Regions from separate parts of the Clostridium ljungdahlii DSM 13528 genome, predicted to be linked through region 3. Evidence: riboswitches for the same ligand, from Rfam matches in the RefSeq annotation. Region 3 holds a riboswitch; each other region holds the start of a gene.
What was found. Region 3 has a riboswitch for S-adenosylmethionine ahead of metK (methionine adenosyltransferase). Riboswitches for the same ligand answer to the same signal wherever they lie in the genome.
Positions count from the first base shown of each region.

Region 1 (3,284 bases), 110 kb from region 3:
ACCATGTTTGTTTACTTTTGATAAAAATTTAGGTGCTTTTCCTTCTTTGGATAGGGAATAAAGCATACGTGAAGCTACATAGAGGCCTGAATTACCGCAGGAGAGAACTGATGTTAAAATTACTGCGTTCATAATACTTGCTGCAATTGCTAGGCCAGATCTTTTAAATACCATGGTAAAAGGACTGTATGAAATATTATCTGCCCCACTTTTTAATAAGTTTGGATCAGTAAAAGGAACTAAAAAACCAATTACTATAATTGCCCCCATATAAAATAGTAAAATACGCCAGAAAACATTTTTTATAGCTTTAGGAACATTTTCTTCAGGATTTTCCGATTCACCTGCGGCAAGGCCAACTATTTCTGTTCCGGAGAAAGAAAATCCTGCAACTAAAAATACATTAATAATAGCAGATATTCCGCCAACAAAAGGCCCTTTCTTTCCAGAAGCATCTGATAGTACCCAATTACTTAATCCAGGTGATTTTCCACCTAAAATGCCAAATATCATGAGAACGCCTACTATAAGGAATACTATAATTGTAATAACTTTGATACTTGCAAACCAATATTCACTTTCACCGTAAATTCTTGCTGAAAGAATATTTAAGATAAAAATTATTACTAAAAATAACATACTCCATAAAGTAGTATTGGTATTTGGAAGCCAGAATTTAACAATCATTGAACCTGCAACTAATTCAGCAGCAACGCATATTGCCCAGCAAAACCAGTAATTCCATCCAAGGGTAAAACCTAATGCAGGATCAATAAATCTTGTAGCATAAGTTTCAAAAGATCCTGATATAGGCAGTAGTGTTGCCATTTCACCGAGGGATGTCATCAAGAAATAAACTAAAATTCCCATAATTACATAAGCTAAAACAGCTCCACCAGGTCCAGCTGTGCTGACAGCGCTTCCACTGGCGAAAAATAAACCAGTTCCAATTGACCCTCCTATGGCAATCATGTTCATATGTCTGGCTTTTAAAGTCCTTTTAAGTTGACCTTGTTCATTTGCTTTTGAATTTGTGTCCATTTTAAATTTCCTCCTTTTGTCTAACAATAAAACATATAGTTATTTACCTATGGGACACGCATATTCACATGTTCTGCAGTATTTTATAACATTAACAGGTTCTTCTGTAGAAACTTCAGGTATATTCATAGGCTTAATACTAGCTACATCTTCTTCCATTTGTATATTACACAAGGTTCTATCAAAATTCCCTACTCTTCCAGGAAGTTCATTTCTACCTAATTCTGAAGAAAAATATATTTCCTTAGCAAATGCACCTTTTTTACATTTTTCCCAGCACTTAATTTTGCAGCTTTTACATGGATCGTATCTAGAAGGACCAGTTGATTGTAAATCCAAACTTAAACCAAGTGCTCTTAATCTTACATGCGGACCATATTCAGGTGTGACTAGTAAGTTATTTCTACCTATGCATCCTAGTCCAGCTGTTACAGCTGAATCTTTTAAGAATATGCCACCCTTTTCAACATGATAATTAAAAGAATAGGTTTCTACACATTCCTTTTCTAATATGCTTTTAACATCTTTGGTAATACTAATTAATTTTTTGTTGCCTATGGTGTTGTGATCTTCAATCCAATAATCCACAGCAGGGTTGTCTATAGGATGATGATAAGCTAAAATAAGTACACTTTTTATTCCCTGGGGCCATAGAACTTCTGTTAGAAATTTATCTTTTTCTCCACGCATATAAGTTCCAACACCATTATATTTAGGCATCTTAGGTACTACAGTAAAGGCAGGGGCTTTTTTTAGGTCCTCAACATTTGCAATGCCTGCTAGAGAAGCTCCAGTTTTTAGTGCAAGTTTTATAATTTCTTTTGATGTAAGTTTGTCCATAATTTGTACTAATGTATTTTAATATGTAAAAATACATTATTCACTTCCTCTCTTTAAGTAATGTATTTTAAATTCATGAATTTTTTACTGAAAAATAAAAAATCCTCTTTCCAAAAAGAAGAGGATAAATAGCGTAGGTTATTACGAGAGTTTATTAAAAAAACATCTCTCCCTCATCTTTCAGAATTATTATGATCTGCTGGAATTAGCACCTTTACATGTTTACGCATAGGAAAAACATGAGGTTGCTGAAACTTCATAGGGCCAGTCCCTAAGTTTCTCTTGATAAGGATTTATTTAATTTTTTGTAAAATTCTTATTAACTAATATGTATTATATATGTTATGCTTTTCAATGTCAATAAAAATCTAATTATGTTACAGGATATATGATTAAATTAAATGCTTATGCAAAATATGCAAATATTTTATGTATAAATTACAATAATATGCGATTACCATTGAATTTTGTAAAATTTTAGTGTAATATATTTTATATTACTACATTGATAATAGCACATTTATCGAAAGGTAAAGTCGCAAAGCTATGGGTCTAAAGAAAATTATTTTCTATGATTGCCAGGTTACCAAATTATAGTTTTAATAATCAATATCTATACTTATAGTCTGGTACCTATTTATATATTAATAGGTACATTTTTAATTTGTAAAAGTTTTCAAATCTGTATTAGAAAAAGCAAATTTGAAATGAAGTGACATAGATGTATTAGTCTATCCTTCTATATTATCAAAATATATATCGTCAACAATATCAATTTTATTGTGTAAACAATTAAATTAACGATATTAGTATGTTTTGTTTATCTCAGTTTGCACTTAAAAATATAAAAAAATTAATATATTTAGGGGGACATAAAATGAACACTAAAGAAGAGAGCTTTCAGATAACTTTTAATAAAAAATCACTTAAAGTTGTGCTAATAATTTATATGGTATGCTGTGTTCTATCATTTTTATTTTATTCTTCAATAAAATTACTTGGACTTAATGACAACATAAGTGTAATTTCTTTAATTATGCTTGGAATATTTGTTTAATTTATGGCCTTATATTTTATAAATGTTATAAATGTACAATTACTCAAAATGGTTTTAATATGAAAGCATTTAATATAACAAAAATTGTACTTTTAATAATAACTTATTTTCAGTATTTATATTTGAACTTTACAATGCACTTAAATTCCATATGGCTTATAGTTTTCTTTTTCGTTATTCTTGGAGCCTTGTTTTTTGATATGAAAATGATTATAGAGTCGATAGCTTTAAGCCTTTTATGTCAAATCATAGTATTTGTAAATAATCCTTCAATTTTTCAGGATAAACAATTGATTATTGCAGAAACGGCTATGAAAATCATCACTATTTTTATAACTTTAGCATT
Region 1 is NC_014328.1:2,697,930-2,701,213, reverse strand. Features, by position in the region: gene CLJU_RS11985 (amino acid permease) at 1-1,041, opposite strand, end outside; gene CLJU_RS11980 (hypothetical protein) at 1,081-1,881, opposite strand; SAM riboswitch class I at 2,052-2,173, opposite strand; cyclic di-GMP riboswitch class I at 2,385-2,472, shown strand; gene CLJU_RS22935 (hypothetical protein) at 2,759-2,938, shown strand; gene CLJU_RS11975 (methyl-accepting chemotaxis protein) at 2,998-3,284, shown strand, end outside.
Region 1: another riboswitch for S-adenosylmethionine. It lies ahead of CLJU_RS11980 (hypothetical protein); the one in region 3 lies ahead of metK (methionine adenosyltransferase).

Region 2 (3,284 bases), 2.3 Mb from region 3:
ATCCAATATTTGAAGGGTATTTTCACCAAACTTCTCTACTATTTTCTTTGCTGTTACTGGACCTATGCCCGATATTATTCCAGAGGCCAAATATCTCTCTATGCCAATAGTAGTACTAGGTATTATCTCTTCAGAAGCCTGAACCTTAAATTGATTCCCAAACTGAGGATGAAGAACCCATTCCCCTACAGCCTTCAAATTTTGTCCTTCAATTATATTAGGTATACATCCTACTATAGTTACTTCATCTTTATTTTCTCTTATTTTAGCAACTACATACCCATTATCTTTATTTTGAAATATTATACTTTCTACAATTCCTTGTAATTCTTGCATAGAATCTCTCCTACCCTTATTTGCAAACAAAATCATATATTTATAAATAATTATACCACATTAAACTTTGTCTTAATCCACCATACTAAAAAAGCTCTATATCATTTTACAATATAGAGCTTTTCATTATTTACATATATTTTTTTATTTCTTCAACCTTATCTAGCCTTTCCCAAGGTACATCAATATCAGTTCTTCCAAAATGTCCATAAGCCGCAACTTGCCTGTATATAGGTCTTCTAAGATTTAAATCTTTTATTATAGCAGCTGGTCTCAGATCAAATACCTTGTTTACTATATCTACTATTTTTTCTTCCGGTATATTTCCTGTACCAAAAGTATCTACAGTTATAGATACAGGCTTTGCTACACCAATGGCATAAGCAAGTTGTATTTCCAACTTATCTGCAATACCTGCAGCTACTAAATTTTTTGCTACCCATCTTGCAGCATAAGCAGCAGATCTATCAACCTTGGTTGGGTCTTTACCAGAAAAAGCACCGCCGCCATGTCTTCCATAACCACCATAGGTATCTACTATTATCTTTCTTCCTGTAAGTCCAGAATCTCCCTGGGGACCTCCAACAACAAATCTTCCTGTTGGATTTATGAAATACTTAGTTTTATAATCTAAAAACTCTCGTGGTACAACAGGTCTTATTACATTGTTTATTATATCTGTTTCAATTTGTTTTCTAGTTACCATTTCATCATGCTGAGTAGATACTACTATGGTATCAACTCTAACTGGCTTATTGTCTTCATATTCTATAGTAACTTGAGTTTTTCCATCCGGTCTTAGATAATCTAAAACTTTATCTTTTCTAACCTGTGCTAATCTCTTTGCAAGTTTGTGAGCAAGACTTATTGGCATAGGCATATATTCTGGAGTTTCATTTGTAGCAAATCCGAACATCATACCCTGATCTCCAGCACCTATAGCTTCTATGGCCTCCATTTCGCCTTCCTTAGCTTCTAAAGCTTTATCGACTCCCATAGCTATATCAGATGATTGTTCATCAATTGAACTTATTACTGAACAAGTCTGGCAGTCAAATCCATATTTAGCTCTAGTATATCCTATTTCTCTTACAGTATTTCTAACTATTTTTGAAATGTCAATATAACAATTGGTTGATATCTCACCCATAACCAAAACCATACCTGTAGTAGTTGCAGTTTCACACGCTACTCTTCCATAAGGATCTTGTTCCAGTATGGCATCTAAGATAGCATCTGAAATCTGATCACACATTTTATCTGGATGGCCTTCTGTAACTGATTCAGATGTAAATAGTTTTCTCATTTTCTATACCTCCCATGTAAAAATATACTTTTCTTACAATAAGTGAATTAATTCTATTGCATTAAATGCTAATTTAAATCCTATATTCACAATATAAACTGAAATACCTAAAGTGGCATATCAATTAAAAAAACCTCTTCGATAAGAAGAGGTTAAATAACTTAACTACTCTCTTATCTTGCAGAATACTGCAGGAATTGGCACCTTGGTGATTTTCACTGGTTGCCGGGTTTCATAGGGCCTTGTTCCCTCCGCCTCTCTTGATAAGAGCTATAATATAATTTTTTGATTTATTAAGATTATAAAATTTTTATAAAATAAAAAACACCTAAAAGTGCCTTTATATTTATGGTGGAGGAAGATGGATTCGAACCATCGAAGTCACTGACAACAGATTTACAGTCTGCCCCCTTTGGCCACTCGGGAATTCCTCCGCATTTGGTGCTGGCAGTAGGAATCGAACCCACGACCTACTGATTACAAGTCAGTTGCTCTACCTGCTGAGCCATGCCAGCTTATTCTATTATTATTCTAAATGGTGGGCACAATAGGGCTCGAACCTATGACCCTCTGCTTGTAAGGCAGATGCTCTCCCAGCTGAGCTATGCGCCCTTATATTTATGGTGGAGGAAGATGGATTCGAACCATCGAAGTCACTGACAACAGATTTACAGTCTGCCCCCTTTGGCCACTCGGGAATTCCTCCATGTTTGGTGCTGGCAGTAGGAATCGAACCCACGACCTACTGATTACAAGTCAGTTGCTCTACCTGCTGAGCCATGCCAGCTTATTTTATTACCCTACGCTCTTTAAAACAAGAACGTACTCAACGTAAATTAGTATACAGTTTTATTAACTTATTATCAAATTTAATATATGATTAAATTTTAATATTATATATATCTTTCTCCATATTTCTCTATATTTCTTTCAAAATCATATTCACTTAATTTAACTTTAATAATTTGTATAAACTCATCATATAAATTATATATAGTGTTCTTCACAAGTACATACATAAAAGAAGGTGAATATATTGAATAAAGCAAAAACTAATTATAAAGATCCCTTAGCATATTACAAGCTTGCCTATTTTTTAAAAAATTACATTAATAACGATACCATAATTGTATGCATTGGTACAGATAGATATATAGGGGACTGTCTGGGTCCCTTAGTAGGTACACTTTTAAAGTGCAAACATTTTCCTCTACCTGTCTACGGTACAATCTCAGATCCTATACATGCTTTAAACATTGAAAGCAAACTGAATAAAATAAATTTACTTCACCCGCATAAAAACATTATAGGAATAGATGCTTGCTTAGGTGATCTAGAAACTATAGGCGATATTCAAGTAAGAGACTTTCCAGTTCATCCTGGCAAAGGTGTAGGGAAATCTCTCCCGGATGTAGGGAATTCCTCAATAATAGGTATAGTTGATTCAAATAGCAGTGAAGATTTATTTAATAATTCCAGCAGCAATATACGTCTTAATTTAGTTTTAAGTATGGCTGAAGTAATACTTTATTCATTAATTCATTCATATTATTTATATTACAACAACATATTTATTGATATTTAACTATGTCTAACATTTTAGTGTATATAAGAAAATTAAAATCTAACTTATTAAAAAATA
Region 2 is NC_014328.1:255,848-259,131, reverse strand. Features, by position in the region: gene recD2 (SF1B family DNA helicase RecD2) at 1-336, opposite strand, end outside; gene metK (methionine adenosyltransferase) at 467-1,642, opposite strand; SAM riboswitch class I at 1,813-1,912, opposite strand; tRNA gene CLJU_RS01255 (tRNA-Tyr) at 1,992-2,076, opposite strand; tRNA gene CLJU_RS01250 (tRNA-Thr) at 2,082-2,157, opposite strand; tRNA gene CLJU_RS01245 (tRNA-Val) at 2,179-2,254, opposite strand; tRNA gene CLJU_RS01240 (tRNA-Tyr) at 2,264-2,348, opposite strand; tRNA gene CLJU_RS01235 (tRNA-Thr) at 2,354-2,429, opposite strand; gene yyaC (spore protease YyaC) at 2,679-3,227, shown strand.
Region 2: another riboswitch for S-adenosylmethionine. It lies ahead of metK (methionine adenosyltransferase); the one in region 3 lies ahead of metK (methionine adenosyltransferase).

Region 3 (3,284 bases):
ATCCTCTAAGTTGTTTTCACTGTTTTGTGAGCTTTCTGTGCTTTCTCTAAACTCGCCTGATACATCATTATCCAAGGTTCCTATAGCATCTGCCCTGCACTGCCTGCAGTGATACATCTGTTTTAATGTTAACTCACAATCTCTTCTCATATCATTCAATTCCACTTCAGTTACTGTAGGATTATTCTCAAATACACTTTCCTTAACAGGTATAAGATGCATAATATTCGTCATATATGCTCCACATTCCTTAACTTTCTTTACTATTTCAGGGATATGCAGATCATTAATTCCCTTTATCATAACTATATTTACTTTGCATACTATTCCTTTTTGTGCAGCATATTTAAGTCCTGACAATTGATTATTTAAAAGTACTCTTCCTGCCTCTTCTCCAACAAAAGTATCTCCTAAATAGTTTACAAATTTATATACTTTTCCACCTATTTTAGGATCAACTGCATTTATAGTTACAGTTAAATGTGTAACTCCTAATTCTATTAATTTGTCTGCATAAAAAGGAAGCATTAAACCATTAGTTGAAAGACAAAAAGTAATATCTTTTGATTCTTTCTTTATTAATTCTATGGATTTTTTAGTCTCATCAAAATTTGCAAGAGGATCGCCAGGCCCTGCTATACCTACTACTGTCAAATTTCTTACCTTATCCCTCACTATTTTAAATTTGTCTCTAGCTCCTTCAGGTGTTAGCACTTCACTTGTTACTCCAGGTCTGGTTTCATTTACACAATCATATTTTCTGTTACAAAAATTACAACTTACATTACACTTTGGAGCCACAGGTATATGCATTCTTGCATATTTATGGGCAATACAATTATAACAAGGATGCGTAAGTGTCTTTTCACTAATAGATTTTGTTGCAAGCTCTTTACTCATATTTTATTATCTCCTTTTCTACATCAAGTGATTCTTAGATTCAGGTGGAGTTTGCTTATAAGGAATACCTTTTCTCCATCTGAACCTTAGAAGAACTTATCCAGGCGCGTAGCAGTGCTTATCCCCCGCTTTGAAAAAATGGGAGTGTTAGCAATGGTAGCGATCGGATAAAAAAGGCCAAAGCAATATTTAAATTACTTTAGCCTTCAGTTTTCTGATCAACTAAATTTTTAAGGATAAACTACTATCCAATTCTTTTTTTATTTCATTAACTTTATCAAGTCTTTCCCAAGGAAGATCTATATCAGTTCTCCCGAAATGGCCATAAGCAGCTGTTTTTTTATATATAGGTCTCCTTAAATCCAGATCTCTTATAATTGCCCCAGGTCTTAAATCAAAAAGTTTATTTATAATTTCTAATATTTTATCTTTGCTAATCTTTTCTGTATTAAAAGTATCTACACTAATTGATACCGGTCTTGCAACTCCTATGGCATAAGCAATTTCTACTTCTATTTTATCTGCAGCTCCTGCTGCTACTAAATTCTTTGCTACCCATCTTGCAGCATAGGCTCCTGATCTATCAACTTTCGTTGGATCTTTTCCAGAAAATGCACCACCACCATGTCTTCCATATCCTCCATAGGTATCAACTATTATCTTTCTACCTGTAAGACCTGAGTCGGTTTCAGGGCCTCCTTTTACAAATCTTCCTGTTGGATTTACAAGATATCTTGTATTTGAATCAATAAATTTATGTGGTATTACACTTTTAATAACGAATTCTATCAAATCTTTTTCAATTTTATCATGAGTTATATTCTCATCATGTTGAGAAGAAATTAATACAGTATCCACTCTTACAGGTTTTTCACCTTCATATTCCACTATTTGATCACAAATCTTATCTGGATGACCTTCTGTCACTGATTCTGATGTAAATAATCTTCCCATTTCTATCATCCTCCAATAAATTTTTACTTAACTGCATCTTAGTCCATTGATTATTTAAATAAACAAAGTTCTTGGCATAAGATGGAGTTTTAACTCCATCTTATGCTTAGAACTCGTTATCCAGAGACGTAGCTGCTCTTTACTCCCACTTGGATAAGAGGGTAGTATTAGAGCAGGTAGTCATCGGATAAAAAAAGGCCAGGTTTCACACCATAGAAAAATCTTGCCCTCAAAACTTTTCTATGTAAATAAATGAAACTTGACCTCTAGTTTGTCTAGTCAACCAATAGACATTTAATACATTATTTTAAATAAAACTTCTTATTTTAAAATCGGATGAGTGCTCAAAGAGTAATGAGTCATATTAAAATATTTAACATGTCTTATTAAAAATAAAAAAACTTCCTGTTAGAAACTTCAGGAAGTTATGTCCTCTTGTTTCTCATCTGTCAGGTTTTACCTGCTGGAATTAACACCTTGAATATAAATTCAGGTTGTCGGGCATCATAGGGCCAGTCCCTCTGCCTCTCTTGATAAGAAATTTATTTGTTTAATTGTACTATAGTGTAAACTATATTTATTTGTTTGTCAACATAAATTTTTCTTTATCTCTTTCTAGAAAATAAAATAGCAATTCTGCCCGTTCTTTCTGTTTCTTTTCTAAAGTATCTGGTGCCCAATTGTAGAATCCTTGTCCGCTCTTACTTCCTAATTCTCCATTTTTAACTTTGCTTTTAATTAATTTGGAAGGCTCATTTGAATTGCAAAGATCTTTTAATAAATAAGAAGCTATTGAATTAACTGTGTCAAGCCCTGCTAAATCTGCAGTGCAAATTGGTCCTGTAATAGGTAGTCTTCTTCCAAGCCCATATTCAATAGCCTTATCAACCTCTTCTGGTTTTGCCCATTCCTGTTCTACTATATATAAAGCCTCTCTTAAAAGTGCATGCTGAAGTCGATTTCCAATAAAGCCTTGACATTCTTTCTCCATTCTAATAGCTTTTTTGCCTATAAATTCAACCCATTCCATAGTTATTTTCATTGTTTCATCTGATGTTCTTTTACCAGGCACCACCTCTACAAGAGGAATTAATTGTGGTGGATTCCAAAAATGAGCAACTACTACTCTTTCCGGATGCTTTGTATTCTTAGCTATATCTGTTGGTAATAATCCTGACGTACAACTCGATAAAATTATATTGTTAGGGCAAATTTCATCTAACTCTTTAAAAATATCTTGTTTAAGCTCTAAATTTTCTGCTAAACATTCAATTACTAAATCAGCACTTTGAGCTGCCTCTATAATTGTTTTAACAACTTTTATTTTACATAGAATTTCTTCTGGTTGTTTGTTATGAAATTTACCTTTTTCCTTAAAAAGTTTTAAACTTGATTCTATATTTTTCATTCCTTTGTTTAAACTTTTATCC
Region 3 is NC_014328.1:2,590,290-2,593,573, forward strand. Features, by position in the region: gene nifB (nitrogenase cofactor biosynthesis protein NifB) at 1-900, opposite strand, end outside; gene metK (methionine adenosyltransferase) at 1,123-1,863, opposite strand; SAM riboswitch class I at 2,294-2,394, opposite strand; gene CLJU_RS11585 (3-hydroxyacyl-CoA dehydrogenase family protein) at 2,432-3,284, opposite strand, start outside.